One region of the Paenibacillus litoralis genome, then DNA from elsewhere that is predicted to be linked to it. Evidence: riboswitches for the same ligand, from Rfam matches in the RefSeq annotation. Region 1 holds a riboswitch; each other region holds the start of a gene.

What was found. Region 1 has a riboswitch for cyclic di-AMP ahead of ACKGJP_RS13905 (APC family permease). Riboswitches for the same ligand answer to the same signal wherever they lie in the genome.
Region 2: it holds a riboswitch for cyclic di-AMP, as region 1 does, so the genes downstream of both, ACKGJP_RS07485 (TrkH family potassium uptake protein) here and ACKGJP_RS13905 (APC family permease) in region 1, are expected to answer to the same signal.
Region 3: it holds a riboswitch for cyclic di-AMP, as region 1 does, so the genes downstream of both, ACKGJP_RS24565 (3D domain-containing protein) here and ACKGJP_RS13905 (APC family permease) in region 1, are expected to answer to the same signal.
Region 4: it holds a riboswitch for cyclic di-AMP, as region 1 does, so the genes downstream of both, ACKGJP_RS35905 (C40 family peptidase) here and ACKGJP_RS13905 (APC family permease) in region 1, are expected to answer to the same signal.

Annotation. Positions count from the first base shown of each region.
Region 1 covers NZ_CP176395.1:3,474,042-3,477,675, forward strand. Annotated here, with positions in the region: gene ACKGJP_RS13900 (hypothetical protein) at 1-848, shown strand, start outside; cyclic di-AMP (ydaO/yuaA leader) riboswitch at 1,138-1,325, shown strand; gene ACKGJP_RS13905 (APC family permease) at 1,443-3,269, shown strand; gene ACKGJP_RS13910 (cupin domain-containing protein) at 3,416-3,634, opposite strand, start outside.
Region 2 covers NZ_CP176395.1:1,806,794-1,810,427, forward strand. Annotated here, with positions in the region: gene ACKGJP_RS07480 (CPBP family intramembrane glutamic endopeptidase) at 1-1,446, opposite strand, end outside; cyclic di-AMP (ydaO/yuaA leader) riboswitch at 1,813-1,983, shown strand; gene ACKGJP_RS07485 (TrkH family potassium uptake protein) at 2,103-3,458, shown strand; gene ACKGJP_RS07490 (potassium channel family protein) at 3,471-3,634, shown strand, end outside.
Region 3 covers NZ_CP176395.1:5,777,371-5,781,004, reverse strand. Annotated here, with positions in the region: gene ACKGJP_RS24585 (hypothetical protein) at 1-15, shown strand, start outside; partial or broken gene ACKGJP_RS24580 (LLM class flavin-dependent oxidoreductase) at 68-320, shown strand; gene ssuE (NADPH-dependent FMN reductase) at 436-972, shown strand; partial or broken gene ACKGJP_RS24570 (LysR family transcriptional regulator) at 1,109-1,207, shown strand; cyclic di-AMP (ydaO/yuaA leader) riboswitch at 1,478-1,674, shown strand; gene ACKGJP_RS24565 (3D domain-containing protein) at 1,682-2,497, shown strand; gene ACKGJP_RS24560 (TaqI-like C-terminal specificity domain-containing protein) at 3,084-3,634, shown strand, end outside.
Region 4 covers NZ_CP176395.1:8,504,239-8,507,872, forward strand. Annotated here, with positions in the region: gene ACKGJP_RS35890 (hypothetical protein) at 1-275, shown strand, start outside; gene ACKGJP_RS35895 (pirin family protein) at 372-1,145, opposite strand; gene ACKGJP_RS35900 (MarR family winged helix-turn-helix transcriptional regulator) at 1,270-1,722, opposite strand; cyclic di-AMP (ydaO/yuaA leader) riboswitch at 1,943-2,077, shown strand; gene ACKGJP_RS35905 (C40 family peptidase) at 2,080-2,550, shown strand; gene ACKGJP_RS35910 (FAD-dependent oxidoreductase) at 2,673-3,634, opposite strand, start outside.

The sequences.
Region 1 (3,634 bases):
GACCTAACCGAAAAGTCATGCTATCGATTGCCGTCAGCCTGACGGTTGCCCTGTTTGCCGGGATTTTCACGTTCTCCGATCTTGGCGGCGGCTATAGCCCGGTTTCCATGGTCCCACCCGCGCCAACGGCTGCCGACGGTTCGGTGCTCATTCCGAAGATCGAGCTGCCCAAAAAAACAAATGCCATGATGGACATGATCGGGTTAATTGTCTATCAGGGAAGGGTTTATACTCAAACGTCGACGCATATCCCGCCGGAAGCGGCCAAAGCCGTGCTTGGAGAGAAGATTGGCCGCACCAAAGGGAATATCGATGAATGGAGCAGTCAGAAGGAGTACGCTAAGGAGCTGGCGTCGTCCATTGGCAAGCAGGATGTTTATACCGTCAAAGGCTATGACAGCGATTTTCGTCTCATGACCTATCAAGTTGCCGACGGGCAAATCTGGGCGGAATTCTACGAATGTCTAAACGGGATTCAAATCGCCAAAGGAGCGGACGTGCTCGGGAAACTCAAAATAATAGGAAACGTGCAGTCGGCAAGCTGGGAGAACTTCGAGAGCTGGAACGGTGACCTCAAGCAGTTTCGCAAGCTCCCCTTATCCGCAGAGGTTCAGAAATTCCTTGAGGCGCTGAACGCCGCCAAGCCGGTCGAGTGGGAGACGCTGTATAATCAGGGGATTTACGACCAAGGTGGCCAATCACGGAAATTCATCCTGTTTAAACTCCAAGATCAGAGCGAAGTTCGTCTGGAGCTGCACCAGGGAGGTTACGTGAGATACGGGCATGCCCAAGTATTTTTTAAGCTGGACGATGCGGCATTCGCCGCCATGTGGGGGAGCTTGAAATGACCTCAAGCTTTTCTCCCGCCAAGAAAATAGCTGCAGCACAAAAACCTTGAAGGAACGCTTGCCGTTCTATCGAGGTTTTTTTCTATGCCGTTTGTGGTCAGTATCATCTAAATAATGAAAAGGAAAGAGAAACGATAATAATAAAAGCTTTGGGGATTATTTCATCCAAGTAAGCGCTTTCTGGATATCTTTTTCAAAATATATGGCGGAAACCCGTTCCGATGTCAGTTTTACAAAACGAACTGGCAGACGTAATATACAATTCAGCCTTTAAGAAAATATCGGTTTCAAAACTTATTCGCTTAATTTCCGTTAAGGAAAACGGGGGAACCAATGATGATAGTTGCCTGAACATCAGGTATACGTCATATGGGGTGAATCCTGATAGCAGACTGTACCGAGTTTGCGATTCTGGTAGAGCGACTCTCACCGTCCGAATCCGACAGCTAACCTCGTAAGCGTTGATTGAGGGGGTTTGTAAACTTGTGGTCGTAAACACAGGATTCTAACCTGTGTTTTTTGTTTGCCAAAAATGACTATACGATCAGGGAATGTGTGCATAATAAAAAAAAAATGCGGCGGTGAAACGAACTCGTGTTTTCTTCTCTAAAAAGATTTTTAATCGGAAGACCGTTAAAATCCAATGAATTAGGCGAGCAGAAGCTTAATAAAACGAAGGCCCTTGCCATTCTTTCCTCAGATGCCTTATCTTCGGTGGCATATGGTCCTGAACAAATCTTGTTGGTTTTAATTACCGTAAGCGCTGCAGCGTTTTGGTATTCGATCCCGATCGCGGTTGGAGTATTGATTTTATTACTAGCCCTTATTTTATCTTATAGGCAAATTATTTTTGCCTACCCTCACGGCGGAGGAGCTTACGTGGTTTCGAAGGAAAATCTGGGTCTATACCCCGGATTAATCGCTGGAGGCTCGCTGTTGGTGGACTACATTTTGACGGTGGCGGTAAGCGTATCGGCCGGAACGGATGCCATCACGTCGGCTTTTCCAGGATTGCATTCCTATAATGTATTCATTGCCATCCTCTTTGTATTGTTCATTACCACCTTGAACCTAAGGGGGGTAACGGAGTCCGCTTCCATATTTGCCTATCCGGTATATTTATTTGTTTTAGCGTTATTCGTATTAATCGGCGTAGGCATTTACAACATCCTAACAGGTCATGTATCGCCTGAATTACATGCGCCGATCGGTACCCCGGTGGCGGGAATCAGTTTGTTTCTGCTCCTAAGAGCGTTTGCCTCGGGAAGTTCCGCACTAACAGGCGTTGAAGCCATTTCGAACGCAATTCCTAATTTTAAAGACCATGCTCCTAATAATGCCGCCAAAACGCTAATTGCGATGGGCGCCTTGCTTGCTGTGTTATTTTCGGGAATCGTATTTTTAGCTTATTATTACGGGATTAGTCCTCGAGAAGAAGTCACTGTCGTTTCAGATATTGCTGAGCAGACTTTCGGACGGAACTTTATGTATTACTTCATTCAAGGTACAACAGCGCTGATCTTAATACTTGCCGCAAACACGGGTTATTCTGCTTTTCCTTTGCTGGCCGTTAATCTCGCCAAGGATAAGTTTATCCCAAGAATGTTCACGATTCGAGGAGACCGGCTAGGGTATTCGAATGGAATTATTATACTGGGCATTTTCTCAATCCTCTTGATTGTGGCGTTTGAAGGCCGGACCGAACATCTCATCCCCCTGTATGCCGTTGGCGTGTTTATCCCTTTTACCCTCTCCCAGTCGGGTATGATGGTGAAGTGGATTCGCGAAAAACCTGAAGGATGGATATCGAAGTTAATCATTAACTCGACCGGCGCTTTGATTAGCTTCATAGTCACCATGATGTTCTTTTTAACCAAATTCACACAGGTGTGGTCTGTCTTAGTTTTTCTGCCCCTAATCATACTGCTCTTTCATCGGATTAGAAAGCATTATGAAGCGGTAGCCGACCAACTAAGAATTACAACTTGTGAGCCGACTATGCCGATTGAGGGGAATGTCATCATTCTTCCTGTCGCTGGAATCACCCATGTGGTGGAGAACTCGTTGAACTATGCCAAGTCGCTTTCCGCCCACCAGATCATTGCCGTTTACGTTCCTTTCGAAAGAGAGGATGAAGCGGCGTTTGTAGAAAAATGGAATAAGTGGCAGCCTGATGTGAGACTGGTAACCCTCCATTCTCCTTACAGAAGCATTATTCAGCCGCTGACTAAATTTATTGATACTATTCAACGTAAGGCGAGCGAATCGCATTACCAGGTTACGGTTATTATTCCGCAATTCATTCCAAAGAAAGGCTGGCACAACATCCTGCATAATCAATCCAGTTTACTGATTCGTACTCACTTGCTATATCGGAGAAATGTGATCGTAACTACTGTTCCATACCACTTAAAGAAATGATTTGAACCAGACTGCTCCGCTTGTTCTACCTCGGCTAGCGTTTTGAAAACCCCTTACAAAGCAAAGAGGTCGACCCGAAGTGCGGGTCGGCCTCTACGTATGAACCGCACATGATGCCTAAAAATTCGTTTCCGGTTAGTAACGGCTCACACTCTTCCTCCGTTGCCGATGATGGGCTGGTACGAAGGAGAGTATCCATAAGGCTGATTGTAGTAAGCCTGGTTGTTGTACACCTGATTGCTGTATACCTGGTTGCTGTATACATGGTTGGTATTCGTCTGCGGAGGAACCGTCTCCGGATATTCCTGCCGCATTTCGTTCTCCCGGTCTTGACCTTGACGGCAGCCCTTAGGAGGACCGATGAC
Region 2 (3,634 bases), 1.7 Mb from region 1:
ATAAATAGCCGTATAAAGTCCGTATTTCAAGAAAACATAGCCGAAAATAAAGCCAAGCAAGGTCACTTCGATCAATCTTGTGTAGCTCGGGTAGATCGTATAGCCGGTATGCCCCAGCGCCCAAAATACGTTCGGAATGAGAACGGCCAGGAACGTGTTGCGCAGCAGCTTTTTGAAAATGATAATGCCGAACAAGCGGAACAAGATTTCCTCGGAAATGCCGGCAAGCCAGGCCAGTGTCGGAAACAATCCCGGCCACAGCATATTGAGCGGAGATTGCATCGGATCGTTCACGCCGAATGCGTGAAAGCCTTTCTCGGCTGCGAAGAAAACCACCTGCTGAACGCCCATAATGAACAAGCAGATCAAGTAACCGCGGCCCATCGCGTACAAAATATGCTGACCGAAATCCGGTTCGCGCCAGCGCGGCCAAAGATGACGGTCGCGGTGCCGCCAGAGGGCGTCTCCCGCCAGCAGCGACATGTACAGGGAAGCGGCCGACAGCAGCACGAAGAGCAGCGATACGACAAGCAGGATAACCAGCATCATGGAATCCTGTTCGGCAGACTCGGTCTGCAGGGCGGGAATCATATTAAACGTTTGAACGACATAGCAGGCCGTATACACGAGCGTCATGACGATGCCGCGGGTGAACGAAATATGCCGGGCGTACATGATCATGTAAACAAGGGCGACAATGCCCATAATAATCGTAAAAGCGACATGCGCCAGGGTCATCCAGCTGGCGCTTTTTTTCTGCTTATCCAGCCAGCTCATATAGTCCGACGGAACCGAAAAGGCCGGCTTGAATGAGACCGTTTCGCCGTTTTGAACCTTGACTTGCAGCAGAAGCTTCGATTCGCCGATAGTCTTCCCGGTGCTTTCGAACGTATAAAACGTCGAATCCGGCTCTTCGCCTCGTCCTGTTTTATTATCCGGATTATAAACGAATTCCTCGGCTTTGTAGCCCATTTCGATAACGGCCGCCGCTGCGATCTTGGCACCGTCTGTCGCAGGCGGAGCTTTGCGCCCCGACGTCGTCTTCTGCCAGCCGGCGATCTCAGGCGTGTCCATTCCGACAAACACCGTGTAAGTCGTGCCGGACGTTCGCGTTTTCACCTGAACCTGCCAAAAGTCGAGCGGAAAGCGCTGATCGTATTTACTCTCGTACTCGTCATAGAGCCCCGATTTTTGCAAATAGCCGCTGAGCTCCTGATCGGACTGGTAGACGACGGTCGTCCCGTTCGGCGTTATCCCGGGAAACTTCGTCCGGACGAACTGCGACGCGGCATCGGCCGCAGCGGTTTTCGTAACGGCATGGAGCGAATAATCCTCCTCGACGGATGAAGGGCTGGCAAGCATGTTGTAGGCCATGATCGATACGTAGAGCACGATGCCGATCGCGGCGAGCAGAAGAAGGCGGCGGTTCAATTTATGAGGTACCATGGTTCACGCTCCTTAAAGACGGCTAAATGCGTAAGGCTTGCTGTCGGTGGATATGGAAAAAACGGGAAAGAAGGGTCGTCCTGCTTAAGCAAGACGGCTTCGAACGCGATGCTTCAAGTTGGGTTGTATCCAAGGTACCATATCGTGTAAGTCATTTCCAGCGTAAGCGTCCTGCTGCGATACGGCTTCCGGTGCGTAGAGATGGACATAAATAGAGCAAACGACGGAAAATGGATGAAAACGCAAGCGCGCACTACTCCTTCATGAAAAAAGACGATCAATTTTCAAAGAAATCCTCCGTTTTCCTCCAAATCCGCCTTTGTACATATACGGAAAGCAGGATATAATCGGAGTCGTTGAATTGAATAGCGTAACAAGCCGAATTTCTGAACGAAAACGGGGGAACCATGTAAGAAGGAGCCGGATGCGAATTATTGCCGCGTATCGGGCTTGGGGTGAATTTCGCCTTCATGGCGAATAGGGTGACTGCTGCACCCGAATCCGACAGCTAACCTCGTAGGCTTCGCAACAGGATACCATTAACCGTCAAAGGGCATTGGTTTTCCGATGCCTTTTTTTGTTGTTTAAAAATCATATGGCGGATTGTCCGAAGCAGAACAAGATTATTGCGGAGGAGAAAGAAAGGACGGTAGGGCATGAAAAAAACGTTTCGCCCGCTTCAGCTAACGCCCCCGCAAATATTGGTGCTCGGTTTCGCCGCAATTATACTGATCGGCGCGTTTCTCTTGACGCTGCCCTTTGCATCGACAAGCGGCGTTTCGCTGCCGTTTATCGACGCTTTGTTCACGGCAACCTCCGCAACATGCGTAACCGGTCTGGTCGTCGTGGATACCGGGAGCGATTACACCATTTTCGGGCAGATCGTCATCATTACTCTGATTCAAATAGGCGGTCTCGGCTTCATGACGATGGCCACGCTGTTCGCCTTCATGCTGAAAAAGCGGATTTCGCTGAAAGAACGGCTCATTTTGCAGGAGGCGCTTAATCAAGGGAGTATGGAGGGGATCGTCCGGCTGATCCGCAAGGTTATCCGGTACGCGCTTACCATAGAGGGCATTGCAGCCGTGTTTTTCGCGATTCGTTGGTCCGGCGACATGCCGCCCGGAAAAGCCTTGTATTTCGGGGTCTGGCATGCGATCTCGTTCTTCAACAACGCCGGCTTCGACTTGTTCGGGGGCCATACGGGGACGAAGTTTACTAGCTTGACGACCTACGTAGACGACCCGATCGTGAATATCGTGTCCATGCTGCTGATCATTCTCGGCGGCCTCGGCTTTATCGTCATCTCCGACGTACTCGATTTGAAGCGTACGCGGAAGCTTACGCTGCATTCGAAGGTGGTATTGACGACAACGAGCCTGCTAATCGTCATTGGCGCAATCGTCATCTTCCTGTTTGAGAACTCCAATCCGCTTACGCTTCAGCCTCTGAGCGGCTGGGGTAAGTTCTGGGGCTCGATGTTCCAGTCGGTTACGCCTCGAACGGCGGGGGCGAACACGATCGACATTGGAGCCATGCGCCAGGCGTCGCAATTTTTCATGATCATCCTGATGTTTATCGGCGCTTCGCCGGGGTCGACGGGCGGCGGGATCAAGACGACGACGTTCACGATTCTGATCGGAGCGATGATCGCCATGATTCGCGGCAAGGAAGATATCGTCCTGTTCCGCAACCGCTTGGCGAAGGATCGTATCTTCAAGGCGATTACGCTGACGCTTATCGCGCTCTTCCTCGTCATCTTCGTGGCGATGGTGCTGTCGACGACGGAGGATCACCATTTCTTGATGATTTTGTTCGAGGTCACCTCGGCTTTCGGAACGGTCGGATTGACGATGGGACTGACTACGCAGCTGACTATTGTCGGCAAAATCATGATCGCCCTCATGATGTTTATCGGCCGATTGGGGCCGTTGACGCTAGCTTACGCCTTGGGGCCGAAACCAGAAAAAGAGTTGTACCGGTACCCGGAAGGCAAAATAACGATCGGATAAGGAGCAGGGGAAATGAAAGGAAGTCAATACGCTGTCATCGGTTTAGGCCGGTTCGGCTCCAGCTTGGCCAAAGAATTAATCGAATTGGGCTTTGAGGTGCTCGGAATCGATCAGGACGAGGAAATCGTCGACGAGATGAGCAATGTTCTGACGCATACGGTCGTGGCCGATGCGAC
Region 3 (3,634 bases), 2.3 Mb from region 1:
ATGCAAACGGGATAGGCATGCCTAATTCCTAAGGGGGAAGGCGGCGTGGCTGCGGGGAGGCGTTTATATGGCGGACAAGAAACAATTGAAATTGGGCGCGATTTTGCACGGGGTTAGCGGCAGTATAAGCGGCCGGCGGCATCCGATAGCGGTCACGGACGCAAGCGTCAATTTCGAGCTTTACAAATCGTGGACACGAAAGACGGAAGATGGTAAGTTTGATTTTGTATTCATAGCGGACGGTCTCTACATTACGGAAAAAATCGATCCCGCATTTTCTGAACCGTTTCGAGCCGGTTACGGTAGTTCGTCAGGTCGCCCACGAGTCGGATACGCTTCGCGGCAATCTGGGTGTTCCGATTCCGGAAAACCGCTACACTACACAAGCCGTATCCCGGTAATACGGGCGGCGGCATATAAGGAGAGAATAACGAAATGGCGAACATCGTATTGATTTCGGGTAGTCCTGCAGCAAATTCGAGGCTGAACGGCGTACTTCAGGTGCTGGAGCGGCAGCTGACGGAAGAAGGCGCACAGCATTCGCGCATTTCGGTAGTCGAGCTGCCGCCGGAGGATTTGGTCTACACGAAATTCGATAGTCCGGCCATTGCGGCTGCAAATCGGCTTATTGAGCAGGCGGATGCGGTCGTCGTGGCGACGCCGGTATACAAAGCATCCTATACGGGCGTGCTGAAGGCGTTCCTCGATCTGATCCCGCAGAAAGGGCTGGAAGGCAAAGTGACGCTACCGGTCGCAATCGGGGGCACGGTTGCCCATCTGCTCGTGATCGATTACGCGCTCAAGCCTGTACTGTCCGCGCTCGGCGCCCGCCATCAGCTGCAAGGGGTATACGTTCAAGATTCCCATGTGCAGCGGCTTGAAGGCGGACTGTTTCAAGTGGATGAAGAAATTGCCGGTAGAATTCGCCAAGCGGCGCAGGAACTGGTCGCTTCTCTTCCGAATCGCGGGTAACGATAACCGGTATCGGAAACAGTCGGTCTGACGAGCGTTTGGGCGTCAAGGCCGGCTTTTTTTTGCGAACGGGGAACCTCTGTACGCATATGAGGCCATCCGTTCGTCTGCGCCGAGCATGTAACGGCGGAAAGCGATCAGCCGTCAGCCGCTCGTCTTTTTCGAGTGCGTGTCGCTGGATTGGCTTCGGATTCACCGGGTATTCCAAAATCTCGATCAACCGAGCGCTTTTGCCGAAAATGCGACGCAAAAATACGTGGTACATGTTGGTAATTGGAGGCAAAGCGGATTCGCTGGAATCGGGGTTGTCGTTTTTTGCGATGCTGCGCGATTATGGCAGAAATATGGCGCATGAGGGAGAATTCAAGCGTTCATAGCATGGCGCTCTTATAGGAATAACTAGGGATTTGGCGGTAAGGAATGCCTTCGTCATAAGGCCGGTTTTTCAGGGAATCTTGTAAAACTGTAAGAAAATGTGGGTTTTCGTATCGAAGGGTCTATGTTAGTCTTACAGGAGCCGAAACTTCCGCTCCGGAAGTGCGGGGGACGATATATTATGAACGTAAAATGTCCGGCGGTCAATCATTATTTTAAAACCGGTACGTTTATCGTTCGTTTGGGGTGAATCTCGCATCAGCGAGTAGGGACTAACCTTTGGTCCGAACCCGACAACTAACCTCGTAGGCAATAGATATCAAAGGAGACTGCTATGACTTTCAATCCTGTAAAAAAGACGCTGGCAGGCCTTGCCATTAGCCTGTCCATCGCCGCCTTTGCTTTGCCTGCGCATGCTATGGAAGTTGCGGAGGACACGTATGCGGTGCAAGAAAACGATACGTTTTGGTCCGTTTCGCAAAAGCTTCACATTCCCCTGATGGATTTGCTCGCAGCAAACAAAACGATCGATCCGATGAACGTATATAAAGGATTGACTTTCAACCTTCCTCCGATGCTTGAAAAGACCGTATTCGCTTATAAGGCTGAATCCGATCAAGCCCCTGCGGTTGCGGTACAAGCGGCTCCGGCAGCTGAACCGGCGCAAGCCGAGCCCGCGCCGACAACGGCAGCGGCGACCCCGGCGCCGACTCCGGCAGCCAAAAAGGTTGCGGCAGCCCCTGTAAAGGCTGAGGCGAAAGCGACGCCTGTAAAAGCGAAGCCCGTCGCAGCAGCGAACACGGTAAACACGGCAAACGGCAAAACCGTTTCGTACAGCAAAATGATTCCCGTCGTCGCAACGGCTTATTCCGATGCGGCGGAAGAGAACGGCGGCTGGGGCGCAGTCGATTACTTCGGCAATCCGCTCAAGGTCGGCACCATTGCCGTCGATCCGAACGTGATCCCGATGGGAAGCAAGTTGTATGTGACCGGCTATACGTTTAACGGACTGCCGACAGGCATGATCGCAACCGCATCCGATCAGGGCGGCGCGATTAAAGGAAACCGCATCGATATTTTCATCCCGAATTCGATGGGCAATGTTCAATCGTTCGGCATGCAAAACGTGAAGGTATACGTTCTGAAATAAGACCGTTACAAAGATTAGTTTTACCCGATCGCACATTTTCATGACGTGAACGGCCGAAAATAGCAAGCTGCACCGGTTTACATACCGGTTCCGGCTTGCTTTTTTTGCTGTCATCCAGAACCGTTTACGGTTCGTAAGTGTTTAAGGATGAATCCGCTTTCGATGGGGCGGTTTTTCGAATGGAGTTGAAAAGGAGAGCCGGTTGCGTTCGATCGGGACCTCGGCCAACCCCTTGCCTCGCCGCCGGTCAATCGCGCCTCCGAAACCGCCGCTTCTGACTGCGGCGGTTTCGGAGGTTTTTTCGCCGGCACGCTTGTGGTACAATCCCAATCGTGTCCGAATTACGTTTAGGCTTGTATACGCACCAATATTTTTGCTTGCAAGTCGTAACCTGTCTGGATGTTCCAGTGTTTCTACTAAATCCAAGGGAGCATTTTCTAGAACCGGCGTTATTCGCCTGCTGAACGGGATAATATAGGAAAGAAGCCTTACGACGGAAGGAAAAGCGGCGCCGCTGACGAAGCCTATAGATGGCAAAGTCCCGCGAGCATAAGCATCGTATGGACAGACAGAGGGGGGCCTCGCGTTGGATAATCAACAATATATACGGGTCGAAGAAGCTGCGCAACTGCTCGGCGTGTCGGGAGCGACCGTTAGAAATTGGCTGAAGGCGGGAAAACTCGCCGCCTATAAAGAAGGGAGATCGCCTCTCTTCGACAGGAGAATCGTAGCGGAGCTCCGAACGGAGCTGTTCGCTGCGAACTCCCAGCGGCTAAAGCAGAGAAGAAACAAAGCCGCGGCGGAAGGCAATCTGATTCCGGCGGAGTATGTGAAATCCATGGGCCTAGTGGAGCTGGCCAGGACGGTCGTTCAACTGGTCGGCGAGGAAAACGCAGCCGTGCGCTCCGAAGCGGTTTTGGCGGAGATCGCCTTGCGGCTTCTCGCCGATAGAGGGCATATCGCCGCAAAAGAGACGGATTTGCGTGCCGGCGGCATCTTGGCGGCGGTACACGCCGGTAAAATAACGCTTGGCGCTTACGGCAATCCGATTTCCGCTTTGTTCGATTTCCGGAAGGACGGACCGAGCCCGGTGGAGCAGTCCGTCATGCGCAGGCTGCTTAAAACCCCCGTGCGGTA
Region 4 (3,634 bases), 3.7 Mb from region 1:
TGTTCGTCTTCCTCCAGCTTGGCCGGGCCGAGGAGCGCCCGATGGGAGCGTCGCTCGGCACCCTGTTCCGCTCCTTTCTCCTAATGATCGGCGTAGCCCTTGTATTGTTTCTCATCACTTTGCTCATCTCCAGCATCGTCGTCTTCGCATCGCTCATGTGGGCCGGACTATGGGCGCTCATCCTGTACCAGGTTTATAGGTTCGTACAGACGCTGTTCGATCTGTGGGGAATCACCTCCCAGCATCGGCTGTACGTGGAGAAAAGCGACTATTGAACGATCCCCGTGACCGCAAGCGCAAAGAATGAATAAAACCTCCAAACCGCCGAGAATGAATGCGGGCTTGGAGGTTTTTTCAGCATGCAGCCGGGTTTATTTACGGTATAGAAAATAGTTGACCTCAAGCGGCACTTCGATCGACACGAACCGCAGCGACGCGCTTCCGCTTGCCTCAAAGCGGAATGAAGATTCCGCATTCGCAGCGGTCAAGACCGCGAAGTCTGCGTATTGCAAAGGCTCGGCCCGCAGCCCCGACTGCTCCTGTACGCCGCCTTCGCCCTCGACGACGAGCAGTGCGACGGCCCGGCCCTTAGGCACCTCGTACCTGTGCATGCTCCCCGGATCCAGCGTCACATCGAGCATGATCGGCGCCGTAATCAGCGAGACCGGGGCGCCTTCGCCGATGATCGTTTTCACCTTAACGCCATCCTCATTACGCGCCGGAAACTGCTCGTGCTCGAATTGACGGTAGGTCGGCTCCAGCTTATTCGCCTCAACGAGATTCGGCTCGAACCAAATCTGGAACAGCTCCGCATCCTTCTCCAGCTTCTCGGCGTGATGCACGCCGCTGCCCGCCTGCATCACTTGCGCGCCTCCGGCGGAAACCTGCTGCGAGTTCCCGAGGGAATCGCTGTGCACCCCCGTACCTTTGAGCACGTACGAAACGATTTCGAACCCCGAATGCGGATGGGGAGGGATTTCGAACGTTTCGTTCGCCTTAGCCCACGCCCAGTAAAACAGCGGTCCTACGCGCTTTACGGCCCCCTCTTCGCGAGGGAACGCGATCGGCTTGCGCTCGCTGATTTCTCCGTTTTGGCCGAACTGCCCTCTCCCCTGCTGCTCCGTTCCGTAAATCGTTACTCCCATTTTAAATTCCTCCTTTGATTAGGTTGTCCAATACGTCCGCTTATCCCGCAGGAAAGCCTCGTTTATGTTGCCAGTCAAAAAATCTCAAAATTAAGATAATGACGTTGCGGCGGGCACCAGTAAGCTACTTGTAAGTCTCCTGTGCCGCTTTGCCCAGCTTCTTGAGCAGCCGCACCGCTTGCTTCTTCTCTTCCGGGTTTAGCCCGCTTACCGCTTGCCGGATCGCCTCCGTATGCGACGGAAACAGCTCTTGTATGAGCTTACGGCCATTGTCCGTCAGCTCCGCATAAATGACGCGACGGTCATTCGGATAAGGAACCCGATTCAACAGCTTCTTTCTCACGAGCTTATCGACCACATACGTGATGTTTCCGCTCGAAATTAATATTTTCTCTCCGATCTGCTGAAGCGGCTGCGGTCCTTTATGATAAACCAGTTCAAGCACGCCGAATTCCGTCGGATTAAGACCGTGCCTGCGAATATGACGGGTTGAATGGGCTTCCGCCCAAATGTGCGCCCGGGACAGCACTATATACAGCTCGAGCGATTCGTCCTTCCCCTCGTCGACATGTGCCATTGCTTCTTCCCTCCGATCGACCAGCGCGATTGAATTATCTTAACATTAAGATAATCGAACGCTGCTATTTTGTCAAACGCTGCCGAGTATTCGGCTTTATCCGGCCGTTCGACAAAATTCTCGGTTATTTTTAAAAAAGATGATGTTTTTTTAAAGAAAACTTAAGAAACCGGCAGGATTTTCATCCCGGATAGCGAATTCATAACGTCGGCAAGAAAAAAAAGGAAAGATGCCGAATTCCCTGATCGGGAAACGGGGGAACCAATACTGGGTGAATTGATCTCGAAAGCAAGGGATCATAGGGTACCTTCAACCGAACCCTCAGCTAACCTCGTAGGCAACGGAAGGAGTTTCGTTTTGAAGAAAGCTGTCGTATTTGTCGTTAGTATCGTCATGTTTCTGAGCTTCATGGCAAGCAGCGTCTCTGCGGAAACCCCGCTGAACGAAGCAGTGGACGAATTGATTGGAACCCCTTACAAATATGCGGGGATGTCGGAAAAGGGCTTTGACTGCTCCGGCTTTACCAGCTATTTGTTCGCCAAGTTCAACATCGATCTGCCTCACAGCTCGAAGTCCCAAAACACGGAGGGCTTCTGGGTCGACAAGAAGGATCTCCGCGCAGGAGATCTGGTGTTCTTTAACACCGACGGCAAAGGGATTTCCCATGTCGGCGTCTACCTCGGGGATGGCATTTTCGCTCATTCCGCAACCGGAGACGGCGTCATCAAAACGAAATTGTCCGATTCGTATTACGCGAAGCGGTACGTTTCGGCCCGCCGCGTGATGTGGGACGATCTTTACAATCAGTTGACCACGGACGCGAAATAAGTAAAAGCAAGCGAAAGTATAAGTATTGCCTTATCCGAGTACATACTTATATGTCGCGAAAAAGACCTTCCGGACTCATGTCCGGGAGGTCTTTTTCCGTCCCCTATTTGGATCTTAGCCAGTTATACCGCTTGAATAACCGGCCAGTGCAGCTCGACGCCCTCGGCGGCGAGCAGCCGCTGGAAGTCGGCAAGCAAAGTCGCATCGTTGCGCACCTGGCGGGGCTCTACTTGATTAAGCATGCAGAACACGGCCAGATAGCCGGCTGCTTCCCCGATGTTCCATTCCACCGGATGAAGCCGGTAGCATCCGTTCGTCAGATGGGTCGTCCCGATATTTTTGCAAGCCGGCAGCAGGTTGTTCATCCGTACCGGGATTAAGCTGCCGAGCGGAATTTGGAACGGGTAGGTCGAGCTGTCGATATACGACTGCATGCCGGTGCTCGGATGCAAGTCCATCCGATAGCAGCCGATGCCGATCGTATCCGCGAACGGCATCGCGCCTTGGTCGCCGCGGCAAGGCGCCGTAATATGCTGCTCCAGCACCGTGAACTCGGCACGGATCCGGCGAGATTCGCGGATGTATGCCGCCTTTGCCAGCCCGTCCTCCGTGCCGACTACGTCTTTGCGCAGCCTTAAGCCCGGGTAACCGAGCTTGCCGTCCGGCCGGGGCGCTTCCGTCTGCATCCAATAGAAGAACGAAAGGCTTAGCTGTCTCGCCCCTTCCAGGTGACGCTGCCGCTCCTCTTCACTGACGTCGATGACCGGGCCGAGCCAGTAATCGTGCATAATCCAGTTAACTAGCGTAATATCGCTGGCATAAGTGCCCGGAGCGAAGTTCGATTTGTCGATAATGCGCCGGTACCGCCACAGATCAGGAACGCCTTGCTGCGGCATAATCGAGTAGAGCGTCGGCTCCAGCGTAATATAGTGCGGAACAAGCATGCCCAACTGCTTGCCCGGCCAAAAATCGGCCTGGTAATCGCGCCAGAACGCATAGTCCCGCGGCTTTTCGATCGTGTGGTCTTCACCTTCGATATAATCCATGGCAAAACAGTGCGTAATCGCCTGCATATCGGTAGGAT